Regions from separate parts of the Nonomuraea sp. NPDC050383 genome, predicted to be linked through region 1. Evidence: riboswitches for the same ligand, from Rfam matches in the RefSeq annotation. Region 1 holds a riboswitch; the other holds the start of a gene.
The links. Region 1 has a riboswitch for thiamine pyrophosphate ahead of tenA (thiaminase II). Riboswitches for the same ligand answer to the same signal wherever they lie in the genome.

Region 1 (7,485 bases):
GGTCGCGAAGCTGCTGCGCGACCGCTTCCACGTGGTGCGCTACGACGTGCGCGGCGCGGGCCGCTCCACCGCGCCGGCCGACGACGCGGACTACACCTTCGACCACCTCGCGGGCGACCTCTCGGCGGTGCTCGACGCGATCGGCAAGCCCGCCGTCCACCTCGTCGGCCACGACTGGGGCTCGCTCCAGGGCTGGGACGCGGTGAGCAGGCCCGGCATCCGGGAGCGGGTGGCGTCGTTCACCAGCTTCGGCGGGCCGGGGCTGGCCCAGGCCGGCCGGTTCATGCGGGAGGGCAGCCCCGCGGAGGTCGCCTCGCAGCTCGCACGGTCCTGGTACATCGGCGTGTTCCAGACCCCGGCGCTGCCGGAGACGGCGTGGCGGACGTTCATGCCGGCGGTGCTGGAGCGGAGCATGCGGGTCCGCGACGGCGTCGAGCCGCGCGCCGGGCACCCCGCGGACACGCTGTCGAGGGACGCGGCCAACGGGCTGTGGATGTACCGCCGCAACATGGGTCCCGGGCTGCGGCCCCGCCACACCGCGTCGCACGGCGATCCGGTGGTGGACGTGCCGGTGCAGCTCATCGAGGCCACCCGTGACCCGTTCGTCTCGCCGGCGCTGCTGGCCTCGCTCGGGCGTTGGGCGCCGAGGTTCTGGCATCGCAGGATCGTGGCGGGACACTGGGCGCAGCGCGGCCGGCCGGACGTGGTGGCCAGGATGATCGCCGAGTTCGCCGCGCACGTGGACGGCGCCGAGGCCCCGCCGGGCCTGCGCCGCGCCCGGCAGGAGTCCTCGCCGGGGAGGGAGAAGGCGTTCGCGGGGCGGCTGGCGGTCGTCACCGGCGCGGGCAGCGGGATCGGCCGCGCCACCGCCCGGGCCTTCGCCGCCCACGGGGCCGAGGTGGTCTGCGCCGACGTGGACGAGGCGGCGGCGGCCCGCACGGCCGCCGGCATCGCCAAGGACTTCGGCGGCACGGCCCACGCCCAGCAGGTCGATGTCGCCGACGCCGCCCGGATGGAGAGCTTCGCCCAGCAGGTCCGCGCCGAGTACGGCGTCCCGGACATCGTGGTCAACAACGCCGGCATCCTCGTCGCCGGCGCCTTCCTCGACCACTCCGTGGAGGACTGGCGGCGCATGATCGACGTCAACCTGTGGGGCGTGGTCCACGGCTGCCGGCTGTTCGCGGCGCAGATGGTCGAACGCGGCGAAGGCGGCAACATCGTCAACGTCGCCTCGCTGGCCGCGTTCGCGCCCACGATGCTGCTGCCCGCGTACTCGACGGTCAAGGCGGCGGTGAAGACGCTCAGCGACTGCCTGCGGGCCGAGCTGGCCGGGCAGGGCATCGGGGTCAGCGCGATCTGTCCCGGTTTCGTCTCCACGAACATCGCCCGTCACGCCACGTACGTCGGCACCGACCTCCGCGACATCTCGGTGACGGCGCTGGAGCGGCGCGGCTACCCGCCGGAGCGCGTCGCCGCGCACATCCTGCGGGCAGTCCACCGGAACGAGGCCGTCGTCCCGGTCAACGCCGAGGGCAAGCTCGGGTACGCCCTGTCACGCCTCTCGCCCGGCGCCGCCCGGGTGCTGGCCCGGCTCTCCGGCATGGCCCGCCGCCTCGGCCACCGGCCGAACTCGCATGAGGCTCATCTGGAGCCGTGAGAAATCCACTGATTGCCAGATAACGATCGTGTCCTTGGGGGAAAGATGGAACTCGTGCTGTCACCCCAGATGGACGAATGCGTGCGACCCCAGCCGTTACGGCGACGGCCGGCGCAGCGCCGCAGCGCGCGCCGGGTCGAGCGGATGCTCGACGCCTGCGCCGAGCTGCTCGACGAGATCGGCTACGAGTCGCTCTCCACCACCCGCATCGCCGACCGGGCCGGGGTCGCGATCGGGTCGGTCTACCAGTTCTTCCCCGACAAGCGGGCCATCACCCAGGAGCTGACCCGGCGCAACGTCGAGCAGTTCGTCTCCAGGGTCGGCCGCAGGTTCCTGGAGGAGGACTACGTCGGCTGGTGGGAGGCCGTCGACGCGATCATCGACGAGTACGTCGACATGCACCGGACCGTCCGGGGCTTCAGAAGCCTGCACTTCGGCGACGTGGTCGACCTCAACCTCCTCGACTCCGACTCCGACAACAACACGGTGATCGCCGGACGGCTGCGCGGGCTGCTGCTCCAGGAGTTCGGCCTGGCCGACAGCCATGAGCTGGACGTGGCGGTCCTGGTGGCGGTCGAGGCGGGGGACGCGGTGCTCAAGCTCGCCTTCCGCCGTGACCCGAACGGTGAGCCGGAGATCATCGCGGCGGCCAAGCAGCTCATCCGCGGCTTCCTGTCCCGCCAGCTCCGCTCCTGGACTCCGCAGACGGCCTGACTCCCCGAGTGGTCAGTCGTTCAGGCGCAGGCGCTGGATGAGCTCCGGGAGCCAGCCGAGCACCGGGTGCGGCTGCTGGGCCTTGGGGGCCGGCGGCCGCGTGTCGGGCGCCGGCGGGCGTGCCTCACCGGCCTGGGGCGCCTGCGAGGGCGTCACGCGTTGCCGGGGCGCGGGGGCGCGCCCCTCGCGGTCCTTGGCCGTCGGGGCACCGTCGCAGGGCGCCGGGAGCGCCACCGGCCACGCCTGGCGGTCCTCTCGCGCCTCCCGGGCGTCCAGCCGGGTCTCGATCGCGTGGAGTTCGCGCTCGGCCGATTCCACGGCGGCGAGCCGTCCGGAAAGATATCCGGCCGCACCCGGAACCAGGACCGAAAGCGCCACGGCACAGGAGAGTGTGAAGGTCGTCTGCTTGGAGATGCCCATCGCAGCCCCTCCTCCTCGCCGGTGCGCGCGACCGCTATATGCCCTACGGCCTGCGAAGACACGCCGGAAGCGGGCATCCTTTGACATGACCTTGCCAAAGTCGTGCCGGATCGGCGATGTGCATTGCCGGGGCAAACCGGCACCTGGCTCGGTAGTCTCGCGGTGTGGCGCATGTGACCCGTGAGCACCTTGATCGCCTGCTCGAGCAGGCTCTGCTGGCCGACGACCACAGCTCCCTTGCCAGGCGGCTGTACGACGTCGCGCTCGGCTATTCCTCGGGCGATGTCTCCAGGGCGTCCATCCTGGTCCTCGCGGCCGAGGAATGGCGCTCGGCCGGGCAGCCCGCCCGGGCCCTGGAGTGCTTCCAGCGCGCGGTGGAGGACGGCGGTGAGTCGCTCATCGACCCACGCGCCGGCATCGCCGACACGCTCTTCGAGCTCGACCGTCCCGCTGAGGCGAGGGAGGTCATCGAGGCGATCCGCGCGGAGGGCGGGATCACCACGGCGACCTCCCACACGATCGCCGAGACGCTCGTCGCGTACGGTGACCTGCCGGCCGGGCTCGAATGGGTGACCCAGGCCGTGCTGGCCAGTGACGAGGACGACCCGGAGCATGTGGCGCTGCTGCGCACGCGCTACCGCATCCGGGTCGACCTGGGCCTGCCCGAGGACGAGCTCGACGCCCTGGTGTCCTGAGCCGGGCTCTCCGGGGCCGGGCGTCCTGTCCGGCCCGGGAGAGCCCCGAGGGGCGCTCGCTGCCGTCGGCATGCCCGCGATCAGGCCGTACGGGTGATCCGGGGTCAGAGGGCGGCCGTGGCCTCCGCGCCGGTCGCCAGCCACTGGCCGGTGGGCCACGTCTCCAGCCGCCACGCGCTGTCCCAGAACATCCACTCGTACTCCGTCGCCCGGCAGAACGCCTCGGCCATGGCCCGGCGGGTGGCGGGGTCGGCGGTCCCGGCCAGCCGGTCGGCGATGGCACGCACCTGTGTCACCGAGGCGGCGAACGACGGGTCGGAGTAGGTGGAGATCCACGCCTGGTACGGGTGGCCGGACCGGCCGGCCGTGCGCTCCAGTAGGGCCGTTCCGACGTCCTGGTAGACCCAGAAGCACGGCAGCACCGCGGCGACCAGCACGGGAAGGGGCGCGCTGAGAGCCGTCGCCTGGAGGTACGACGCGTAGGCCAGGCAGGTCGGCGAGGTGCGGATGCCGGCCACGTCCTCGGGGCTCAGCCCGAACCCGTCGAGGTAGCCGGTGTGCAGGGCGCGCTCGACGGCCAGCGCCGTGTGCGCGCTCTGGGCGAAGAACATGGCGTCCGCGGGCTCGGTGGCGCGCGCCGACGCCGTCGCCAGCACCTTCGCGTACGCCGCCAGGTAGCGGGCGTCCTGCACCAGGTAGAAGGTGAACCGGTCGCGGCTCAGGGTGCCGCCGCCGAGGGCGGTGTTGAACGGGTGCCGATGGATGGCGTCGAGCAGCGTGGCGGTGCTCGCCCAGACCTCGTCGCAGAACGACAACGTCGACGTCCCTTCGCCAGTACGAACTAGATCAGGTTCGACGGGTGTGATCTCAGCCCGGCCCTCCGGGCACCCCGCGTCACGGTCCACCGTAACAGGGATCATCCCAGCGGCAGGCTCGGGAGGAGGGTGCCGACGTCGCCGAGCGAGGTGACGCCGGGCTCCGCGACGCGGGAGGCCCCGGTGCGCGGGGCCTCCGCGTGGGTGGCGGCGTCCCGGCGGCTCGGTGCGCGGTCCGGCGCCTCGTGCGCGTGCTGACGGCGGACGGCCGGCTCCGGGGCCCCCGAGACGGGCACCCCGTCGAACGTCCGGACGGGCCGGGCCGGAGCCGCCGGCAGGCCGGGCAGGTCGGGCGCGGCGGCCATCGTGGACACGTCGGACAGGCCCGAGGGGTTGCGCGCGCCCGGAGGCAGGACGGGCACGCCCGCGGCCGTGGCCGTCAGGTCGGGGGCGACCATCGGGGAGCCGGCGCCCCGGGGGCCGGTCAGGCCGAGGCGCTCCGCCGTCCGCGCCGCGACCGCGGCGGCGCTCTCCTCGCCGGCCGCCCCGCCCTCGTCCCCGGCCGGGACGGGGGTGAGGGCGTGGGTGAGGGCGAGGACGGGAGGCGGCGCCGCGATGATCCAGATGACGCCGGCGCTCAGCGTGGCCGCCGCGACGGCCCGAAAGCCGGGACAGGACCGGGATGACCTGGGATAGGACCGGGATGACACTGACACTGGACGTCCCCCTCGTCGGTACGCTGCCCGGGCGGACGCCGGGCGGATCTCGGACGAAGGCCGAAGCTAGCCAGGGAAGCGGTGCGCCGGGGCGGGCTTGGCCGAACGGTGGACCAGCCCTTACCGGCGAGCGGGCCGCGACCCGGACCCGGGCCCGCGAAAGCCCCGGGAAGCCGGCCGGATAGGCCGGCCCCGGGGCCTTGTCGTCGGTACGTCGCGCGTCAGGCGCGCTTGACGGTCAGCTCGTCGTCGCCGAGGTCGACCAGCACCTTGTCGCCGTCCACGATCTCGCCCGACAGCACCGCCTTGGCCAGCTTGTCGCCGATCGCCGACTGCACCAGCCGGCGCAGCGGACGGGCGCCGTACAGCGGGTCGTAGCCGGTGAGCGACAGCCACTCGCGGGCCGCCGGAGTGACGTCCAGGGTCAGCCTGCGGTCCGCCAGCCGCCTCGCCAGCCGGTCGACCTGGAGGTCGACGATCTGGGCCAGCTCCTCCGAGCCGAGCGCGTCGAACAGGATCACGTCGTCGAGCCGGTTCAGGAACTCCGGCTTGAAGGCGCCGCGGACCGCGCCCATCACGGCCTCGCGCTTGGCGTCGCCCTCCAGCGTCGGGTCCACCAGGAACTGGGAGCCCAGGTTGGAGGTGAGGATCAGGATCGTGTTGCGGAAGTCGACCGTGCGGCCCTGCCCGTCGGTGAGCCGACCGTCGTCCAGCACCTGGAGCAGGATGTCGAAGACCTCGGGGTGGGCCTTCTCCACCTCGTCCAGCAGCACCACGGTGTACGGCCTGCGCCGCACGGCCTCGGTGAGCTGGCCGCCCTCCTCGTAGCCGACGTAGCCGGGAGGGGCGCCGACGAGCCGGGCGACGCTGTGCTTCTCGGAGTACTCGCTCATGTCGATGCGGGTCATCGCCCGCTCGTCGTCGAACAGGAACTCCGCCAGCGCCTTGGCCAGCTCGGTCTTGCCCACGCCCGTCGGGCCGAGGAACACGAACGAGCCGGTCGGCCGGTCGGGGTCGGCGATGCCGGCCCGGCTGCGCCGGACGGCGTCGGACACGGCGCGTACGGCCTGCTGCTGGCCGACCAGGCGCCTGCCCAGCTCGTCCTCCATGCGCAGCAGCTTGGTCGTCTCGGCCTCCATCAGGCGGCCGGCCGGGATGCCCGTCCAGGACGAGATGACCTCGGCGATGTCGTCGGGGCCGACCTCCTCCTTGACCATGGCGTCGTCGGGCTGGGCGGCCTCGGACGCCTCCCGCAGCGCCTGCTCCAGCCTCGGCACCTCCGCGTACATGAGCCGGGACGCCGCCTCGAAGTCGCCGTCGCGCTGCGCCCGCTCCGCCGAGCCGCGCGCCTCGTCGAGCTGCTTCTTCAGCTCACCGACCTTGTTGAGGCCGGCCTTCTCCCGCTCCCAGCGGCCGACGAGGGCGCTCAGCTCCTCCTGGCGGTCGGCCAGCTCCTTGCGCAGCCGCTCCAGCCGGTGGAGCGAGGCGTCGTCGGTCTCCTTGGAGAGGGCCAGCTCCTCCATCTTCATGCGGTCGACGTTGCGCTGGAGCTGGTCGATCTCCACGGGCCGGGAGTCGATCTCCATGCGCAGCCGCGAGGCGGACTCGTCGACCAGGTCGATGGCCTTGTCGGGCAGGAACCGGCTGGTGATGTAGCGGTCGGACAGGGCGGCGGCGGCGACCAGCGCGCTGTCGGCGATCTGCACCTGGTGGTGGGCCTCGTAGCGGCCCTTCAGCCCGCGCAGGATCGCGATGGTGTCCTCGACCGTCGGCTCGCCGACGTACACCTGCTGGAAGCGGCGCTCCAGCGCCGGGTCCTTCTCGATGCGCTCGCGGTACTCGTCGAGCGTCGTCGCGCCGATCATGCGCAGCTCGCCGCGGGCCAGCATGGGCTTGAGCATGTTGCCCGCGTCCATCGCGCCCTCGGCGGCGCCCGCGCCGACGACCGTGTGCAGCTCGTCGATGAAGGTGACGATCTGGCCGTTGCTCTCCTTGATCTCGGACAGCACGGCCTTCAGCCGCTCCTCGAACTCGCCGCGGTACTTCGCGCCCGCCACCATCGCGCCCAGGTCGAGCGAGATGAGCCGCTTGTTGCGCAGCGACTCGGGCACGTCGCCCGCCACGATCCGCTGGGCCAGGCCCTCGACGACGGCGGTCTTGCCGACGCCGGGCTCGCCGATCAGCACCGGGTTGTTCTTGGTGCGCCGGGACAGCACCTGCACCACGCGGCGGATCTCGGAGTCACGGCCGATGACCGGGTCGAGCCGGCCCGCGCGGGCGCGCTCGGTCAGGTCGACGCCGTACTTCTCCAGCGCCTGGTAGGTGTCCTCGGGCGTCTCGCTGGTGACGCGGGCGTGGCCGCGCACCTTCTCGAACGCGTCCAGCAGCGCCTGCGGCGTGGCCCCCTGCCCCTTGAGCAGCTCCGCCACCTGGCCGCCGTCGGTGGCCAGGCCCACGAGCAGGTGCTC
Region 2 (7,485 bases), on a different contig from region 1:
CAGCTTGCGGACCTTGACCCTCCAGCCGAGCTGCTGGAGCTCCTGGCGGGCGTCGTTGATGTTCTTGCCCATCACCTGCGGGATCATCTGGAACTGCTGGTCCTCGCGGGCCTCGTTGTCGCCCCTGCGGAACCACTCGCCGATGTCGGTCTGGCAGCGCGCCACCGTGACCATCGCCACCGCGCCCCGGTCCACCTCGGCGTCGGCCTTGGGCGCCTGGGCGATGACCGTGCACGGCTCGGCGTCGTCGTCCACCTCGTTGACCTGCACCTGGAAGCCCTGCTCCTGCAGGTAGGCGGCGGCCTGGTCCTTGGGCATGTGGCTGACGTCCGGCATGGTCAGCCCGGCGCTCACGTAGATGGAGACCTTCGAGCCTTCCTTGAGCTTCTCGCCCACCAGCGGCGAGGTGCGGATCACCGTGTTGCGGGCCACGTCGGGGCTGGCCAGCCGGCGGACGCTGCCGACCGTGAGGCCCGCCTTGGCGATGGTGGCGCGGGCGTCGTCGGCGGACATGCCCGCCACCTTGGGCACCAGCACCAGCTTGGGACCGAGGGAGGGCACCAGGGTGACGGTCGCGCCGGCCAGGACCTGCTGCCCGGTCACGGGGTCGATGCGGAGCACCAGGCCCTCGTTCACCTTGTCGTTGTACTCGCCCGGCGCCAGGCGCACCTTGAAGCCGCCGGAGGTGAGCTTCTGCTCCACGATCGAGACGTCCTTGCCGACCAGGTCGGCGGGCACGGCCACGTACTGGGGACGGGAGACGTACCAGGCGGTCAGCCCGATCGCCGCCACCATGACGACGGCCAGGCCGATGATGATCCAGCTCGGCCGGAACCCGCGGCGCCGCCCGCCCGCGTGCTCGGCCGGCCCCTCGATCCGGGGCTGCACGACCGTGGGGTTGGGGCCGGCCGCCCCGCCGGGCGGGACCTGCGGCATGGCCAGCGTCATCGCGGGCGACCCGGGAGGCAGGCCCGGCTGTGAGGCGGGCTGCGGGCCGTAGCCGCCGGCCGCCGGGCCGGTGGGCCGGGCGCCGCTCTGGGGCCCGGTGCGAGCCCCTGTGTGCGCCCCTGTGCGGGGTCCCGGGGGCAAGGGGTGGGCGCCGGACGACGGCTGTGCCGTGGGCGCCGCCAGCGGCCCCGAGGGGGCGTACGAGCCGGTGCCCGGCATCGAGTGCTGCGCCGGGGAGTGGGAGATGCCCGGCGCGGTCAGCCGGGGAAGCTGGCGATGCACCTCGACGGCCGCCACCAGCATCGCGGTCGCGTCCGCGGGCCGGGCGTCCGGCTCGCGCGCCGTGGCGTGCGCCACCAGCGCGTCGACCACCGGAGGCACGTCGGGGGTCAGCGACGACGGTGCCGGGACGGTGTCGTGCACGTGGCGGTAGGCCACGGACATGGGCGTCTCGCCGTCGTACGGCTGCCGGCCGGTCACCAGCTCGAACAGCATGATCCCGGCCGCGTAGACGTCGGTGCGGACGTCGGCGCGGCCGGTGGTCACCTGCTCGGGCGACATGTAGCCGATCGTGCCGATCATCACGCCGGTACGGGTCTGGTTGGTCGCCTCGATGGCGCGGGCCAGCCCGAAGTCCACGACCTTGACCCGGCCGTCGGCCGTCATCAGGACGTTCTCCGGCTTGACGTCGCGGTGGACCATGCCCGCCTGGTGGGCCGCGCCCAGCGCCGCGAGCACCGGGATCAGGATCTCCAGCGCCTCGCGGGCGGGCAGCCTGTCCCGCTCGTGCAGGACTTCGCGCAGCGTCCGGCCCGGCACGTACTCCATCGACAGGTAGACGACGTCGCCGTCGGTGCCCTGGTCGAAGACGTGCACCACGTTGGGGTGGGAGAGGCTGGCCACGGACTTGGCCTCGCCGATGAAGCGCCGCACGAACGCCGGGTCCTCGGCGAGCGAGCGGTGCATGACCTTCAGCGCGACCGTGCGGTCGAGCCGGACGTCCAGGGCGAGGTAGACGGTCGCCATGCCGCCCCGCGCGATCCGGGACTCGATGCGGTAGCGCCCATCGAGGAGTCGCCCGACCAGGGGGTCCGCCGTCGTCGTGTCCACGCCGCCGAGTTTACGGGCGTTTGGCCACCGGCAGGGTGCGACCACCCGAAACGATGCGGAGCCGTGGCCCCTGCCGCGCCCTCTCTTGACCTCCCGGGCCACTCCGGGACCAGGGGATCCACCGGCTCACGGGGGCCCCGCGGGCCCCGGCGTGACGCCGGAGCCGGCTTGACCCGATCCGTGGGGCCCAGCTCACCGGGTCACGGGTTCATGGGTCATGGGTTCATGGGTTCATGGGGGAGGACGCCTCGGCGTAGCGGCGGCGCGGGATGCGCCCGGCCTGGCGGGCCAGCCGCCCGGCCTGGACCGCGCCCCGCATGGCCGCCGCCATCAGGTCGGGTCGCTGCGCGCGGGTGACCGCCGTCGCCAGCAGCACGGCGTCGCAGCCCAGCTCCATCGCCAGCGCGGCGTCGCTGGCCGTGCCGATGCCCGCGTCGAGGATCACCGGCACGGAGGCCGCCTCCACGATGAGCTCGATGTTGTGCGGGTTGCGGATGCCGAGGCCGGAGCCGATGGGCGCGCCGAGCGGCATGACGGCCGCGCAGCCGGCCTGCTCCAGGCGGCGCGCCAGCGCCGGGTCGTCCCCGATGTACGGCAGCACCACGAAGCCCTCGGCCACCAGCCGCTCGGCCGCGTCGAACGTCTCGATCGGGTCCGGCAGCAGTGTCTGCTCGTCGGCGATGACCTCAAGCTTGACCCAGTTCGTCCCGAGGGCCTCGCGGGCCAGCCTGGCCGTCAGCACGGCCTCGCCCGCGGTGAAGCAGCCCGCGGTGTTGGGCAGCACCTTGATGCCGCGCACGCGCAGCACGTCGAGGACCGAGCCGCGGGCCGACGGGTCGAGCCGCCGCATCGCGACCGTGGTCAGCTCGGTGCCGGAGGCGGCGAGGGCCTGGTCCAGCACCTCCAGCGAGGGCGCGCCGCCGGTGCCCATGATGAGCCGGGAGGAGAACTTCTCCCCGGCGATGATCAGGTCATCCACCCTGCACCGCCGTGAGCACCTCGACGCGGTCGCTGTCGCCGAGCGCCGTGGTGTCCCACGAGCCGCGCGTCACGACCTCGTCGTTCAGGGCCACCGCCACACCGGTGGTGGCGGTGGTCAGGATCCGTACGGCCTGCGCCACGGTGGTGCCGTCGGGCACCTCGCGCTGGCTGCCGTTGATCGTCACTCTCATCCCATCTCCTCGGAGCCGGAGTTGCCGTCGTAGGGGCCGGAGGGCCTGTCGTGAGCGCCGGGGGCCGGCTGGTGGCGGGCCGGGGAGCAGAGGGCCGCCGACTCGGGCTCCTCGCCCAGGAGGATCGCCGTCGTGAGCGGCGCCAGGAGCACCCCGCCGCGGTGGTGCCCGGTCGCCAGCGTCAGCCCCGGGACGCCGGCCGGGCCGATGAGCGGCAGGTTGTCCGGGGTGCCGGGACGCAGGCCCGCCACCACCTCGGCCACCTCCAGCTCGGTCACGCCGGGCACCAGCTCCCGGGCGTCGCGCAGCAGCTCGTACACGCCGCCGGCCGTCACGCGCGTGTCGAACCCCATCTCCTCCTGCGTGGCGCCCACCACGAGCTCGCCGTCGCCTCGCGGCACCAGGTAGACGGGGGCGCCGTGGACCATGCCGCGCACGCACCGGCCCAGCAGCGGCTCGGGGGAGCGCAGCCGCATGATCTGGCCCTTGACCGGCCGGATCGGGAGGTCGTACAGCTCGCCGCTCCACGCTCCGGCGGCCAGGATCACCCCGTCGGCCCGGATCTCGGACGGCAGGTCCCCGCCGCCCGCCGGAGAGTCCAGCCGTACGCCCACGACCGCCGGACCGCGCCCGGAGCCGTCACCAGGGCCGCCGGGGGCACGCAGGAGCTCGGACACCCGGGCCCGCACCACGGGGACGCCCAGCCGCTCCAGGGCGGCCAGCAGGGCGGCTGTGACGCGGCGCGGGTCCACCCACGCGTCGCCCGGCGCCAGCAGCCCGCCCCGGACCGACGGGGCCAGCATCGGCTCCAGGCGGCGGCACTCCCGGCCCGTCAGCCGCTCCACCGGCAGCCCCAGCTTGTCCATGAACCCGGCCAGCTCGTCGAGCGCCGCCAGGTCGTCCGCGCCGAACGCCACGTCCAGGGTGCCGTCGGCACGGAAGTCCAGCCCGTACGACGGGACCGGTCCCGACCGCGCCGGGGACGACGGGACGGGGCCCGACCGCGAAGGGGACGACGGCACGGGACGGGCGCCGCCGAAGGGCCCGGGTGGGCGGGACGGGGCCAGGACGCCCGGCGGCAGGCCGGCGTCCTCGGCCAGCTCGGCGGCGAACGACGGCCAGCGGCGCAGCGACGCCACCCCCAGCCGCAGCAGCGGCTCCTCCGTGTAGGCGACCTCGCTGACGGGCGCCAGCATGCCGGCGGCCGCGTGCGAGGCCCCGGAGGCCGGGGCCGGGTCCACCACGGTGACGGGCCGCCCCGCCCGCGACAGCCGCCAGGCGATCGACAGCCCGACGATCCCGCCGCCCACGACCAGCTCCATGCGCGCTCCCTTCGCCGGCATGATCCGGATCAGGTGGATTGCGGTCGAAGGCCCGGTCAAGCCTTCCTCTCAGCCCGGTCACGGCCGGACTCCCGCGCGTCTTGCCCCTCCAGCCTACGGCCTCGGTGCGGAGCGCAGGCGGCGGCCCCGTTATGGTCTTGACCGTGAACCGTGTCGTGGTGGCAGGAGCGGGCCTGGCCGGCGTGCGCAGCATCGAGGCCCTGCGGGCGAGGGGGTTCGGCGGCGAGATCACCCTCCTGGGACAGGAACGGCACCGCCCGTACGACCGGCCGCCCCTGTCGAAGGCGGTGCTGCTGGGCACCAGCGACTCCAGCTTCGTCGACTCCGACCTCGCGACGCTGGAGGTGGACTTCCGCCCCGGTGTCAGCGCCACCGGCCTTCGTCCGGGCGTCGTCGAGACCGGCGAGGGGGAGCTGCCGTACGACGGGCTGGTCATCGCGACCGGCGCCGAGCCGATCACGCTGCCCGGCGACGGGCCGCAGCACGTGCTGCGCACCCTCGACGACGCGCTGGAGCTGCGCGCCCGGCTGGTCCGCGGCGCCCGCGTCGCCGTGGTCGGCGCCGGCTGGATCGGCGCCGAGGTGGCCACGGCCGCCCGCCGCGCGGGCTGCGAGGTGACCGTGATCGAGGCGGGACCCGCGCCGCTCTTCCACGCCGTCGGGGCCGGGATCGGCGCCCGCACCACCGGCTGGTACGAGGGCGTCGACCTGCGGCTGGACACCATGGTCGCGTCGGTGGACGAGGGCGGGGTGCGGCTGGTGGACGGCGAGTTCGTCGAGGCGCACGTGGTCGTCTCCGGCATCGGGGTCCGCCCGGCCGTCGAGTGGCTGGCGGGCGCCGACATCGACCTGCACAACGGCGTCGTCACCGACGAGCACCTGCGCGCCTCCCTGCCGGGCGTGGTCGCGGTGGGCGACTGCGCCGCCTGGTGGTCGCGCCGCTACGGCACGCGCCTGCGGGTGGAGCACTGGGACACCGCGCTCGGCGCGCCCGAGGTCGCCGCGGCCACCCTGCTGGGCGAGGAGGCCGTCTACGACCCGGTGCCGTACTTCTGGTCCGAGCAGTTCGGCCACATGGTCCAGTACGCGGGCCACCATCCGGCCGGCGACCGCCTCCTGTACCGGGGCGACCCGGAGGGCAAGTGGTCGGCCTGCTGGCTGACCGGCGACGGCGCGCTGGCCGCGGTGCTCGCCGTGGACCGGCCCCGCGACCTCGTCCAGGGCCGCCGCATCATCGAGGCGGGACACCGGATGGACCCGGAACGCCTGGTAGATCCCGATGTCCCTCTACGGGATTGTGTTGTTTGAGCAAGCGCGCCATGTGGTAGTTGTGGTTTCGTGACGCTTTCTGTTGCACAGATCGACCGGGAGACCGACCAGCTCGTCAACGAGTGGCTCACTCTCCCCGAGGTGGCCGACCGCCTGCAGCTCTCGCTCGGGCGGACCAAGCAACTCCTCAAGGACCACAAGCTGCTCGGCGTGCGCCGGGGCAGCGGCGGGCCGCACGTGCCCGCGGTGTTCCTTGACGGAAGGGACGTGATGAAGGGCCTGCCCGGCACGCTGACCGTGCTGCTGGACGCGGGCTATGACGACGCCGAGGCGCTGCGGTGGCTGTTCACCCCGGACGACTCGCTGCCCGGCTCGCCCGTCGAGGCGATCCGCGCGGGCCGCCACACCGAGGTCAAGCGGCGTGCCCAAGCCCTCGCTTTCTGACGCCCGGCTCTACCTCTGCACCGACAGCCGGCGCCGGCGCGGTGACCTGGCCGAGTTCCTCGACGCCGTGCTCGCCAACGGCGTCGACGTCGTCCAGCTCCGTGAGAAGGGCCTGGAGGCGCGGGAGGAGCTCGAGCTGCTGGAGGTCTTCCGCGACGCCTGCGACCGGCACGGCAGGCTGCTGGCCGTCAACGACCGGGCGGACGTGGCCTACGCCGCCCGGCCCGACGTGCTCCACCTGGGGCAGGACGACCTTCCGGTGGGCGTCGCGCGGGAGATACTCGGCGACGACATCCTCATCGGCAGGTCCACCCACTCCACCGCCGAGGCGTCCGCCGCCGCGGTGGAGGAGGGCGTCGACTACTTCTGCTGCGGGCCGACCTGGCCCACCCCGACCAAGCCGGGCCGTCCCGCGCCGGGGCCGTCGCTGCTGCGGCACGCGGCCTCGATCGCCACGGACCGGCCGTGGTTCGCCATCGGCGGCATCGACCTGGACAACCTCGACGAGGTCATGGCGTGCGGGGCGACCCGCGTCGTCGTGGTGCGGGCGATCACCGAGGCCGACGACCCGGGCGCGGCGGCGGCGGAGTTCGCCAAGCGCCTGGCCCGCTGACCCGGTCACGACGCTCCTCCGCGCCCGTGGAAGCGCGGGGGAGGGTCAGGCCTTGCGGGAGGTGGCCGCGACGGCCAGGTCGGCCAGCGCGGAGCGCGCCCCGGCCGTGATCGGCGCCTTGTCCAGGCAGGCCAGCGCCTCCTGCAGGTACGACCCGATCAGGTCCTCGCACTCCCGCAGCGCGCCCGTGTCCTCGATGACCTCCCGCAGCGCCGCCACGCCCCGGTCGTCGAGTTCCGGGTCGCCGAGCAGGCTCCGCACCAGCGCGGCCTGCGTGGGGGTGGCGGCGGCCAGGGTGCGCGCCACGAGCATCGTCCGCTTGCCCTCGCGCAGGTCGTCGCCGGCCGGCTTGCCGGTGGCCGCCGGGTCGCCGAACACGCCGAGGATGTCGTCGCGCATCTGGAACGCGATCCCCACCCGCGTGCCGTACGTGGTGCACAGCTCGTCCATCCACGGCGCCAGCTCGCCCGCCGCCAGGACCAGCCCGAGCCGGAGGGGCTGCTCCACGGAGTACTTGCCGCTCTTGTACAGGGCGACGCGCAGCGCCGACTCGAACGTGTTCTCCCCGTGGGCCTGCTCCAGCAGGT

Region 2: it holds a riboswitch for thiamine pyrophosphate, as region 1 does, so the genes downstream of both, ACIBG4_RS03440 (FAD-dependent oxidoreductase) here and tenA (thiaminase II) in region 1, are expected to answer to the same signal.

Annotation. Positions count from the first base shown of each region.
Region 1 is NZ_JBITIP010000018.1:91,714-99,198, reverse strand. It holds gene ACIBG4_RS34075 (SDR family oxidoreductase) at 1-1,657, shown strand, start outside; gene ACIBG4_RS34070 (TetR family transcriptional regulator) at 1,727-2,371, shown strand; gene ACIBG4_RS34065 (hypothetical protein) at 2,384-2,749, opposite strand; gene ACIBG4_RS34060 (hypothetical protein) at 2,956-3,486, shown strand; gene tenA (thiaminase II) at 3,591-4,301, opposite strand; TPP riboswitch at 4,293-4,388, opposite strand; gene ACIBG4_RS34050 (hypothetical protein) at 4,403-5,017, opposite strand; gene clpB (ATP-dependent chaperone ClpB) at 5,239-7,485, opposite strand, start outside.
Region 2 is NZ_JBITIP010000001.1:771,599-779,083, reverse strand. It holds gene ACIBG4_RS03455 (PASTA domain-containing protein) at 1-2,058, opposite strand, end outside; gene ACIBG4_RS03450 (thiazole synthase) at 2,282-3,037, opposite strand; gene thiS (sulfur carrier protein ThiS) at 3,030-3,230, opposite strand; gene ACIBG4_RS03440 (FAD-dependent oxidoreductase) at 3,227-4,552, opposite strand; TPP riboswitch at 4,542-4,658, opposite strand; gene ACIBG4_RS03435 (NAD(P)/FAD-dependent oxidoreductase) at 4,717-5,880, shown strand; gene ACIBG4_RS03430 (Rv2175c family DNA-binding protein) at 5,911-6,285, shown strand; gene thiE (thiamine phosphate synthase) at 6,263-6,898, shown strand; gene ACIBG4_RS03420 (polyprenyl synthetase family protein) at 6,944-7,485, opposite strand, start outside.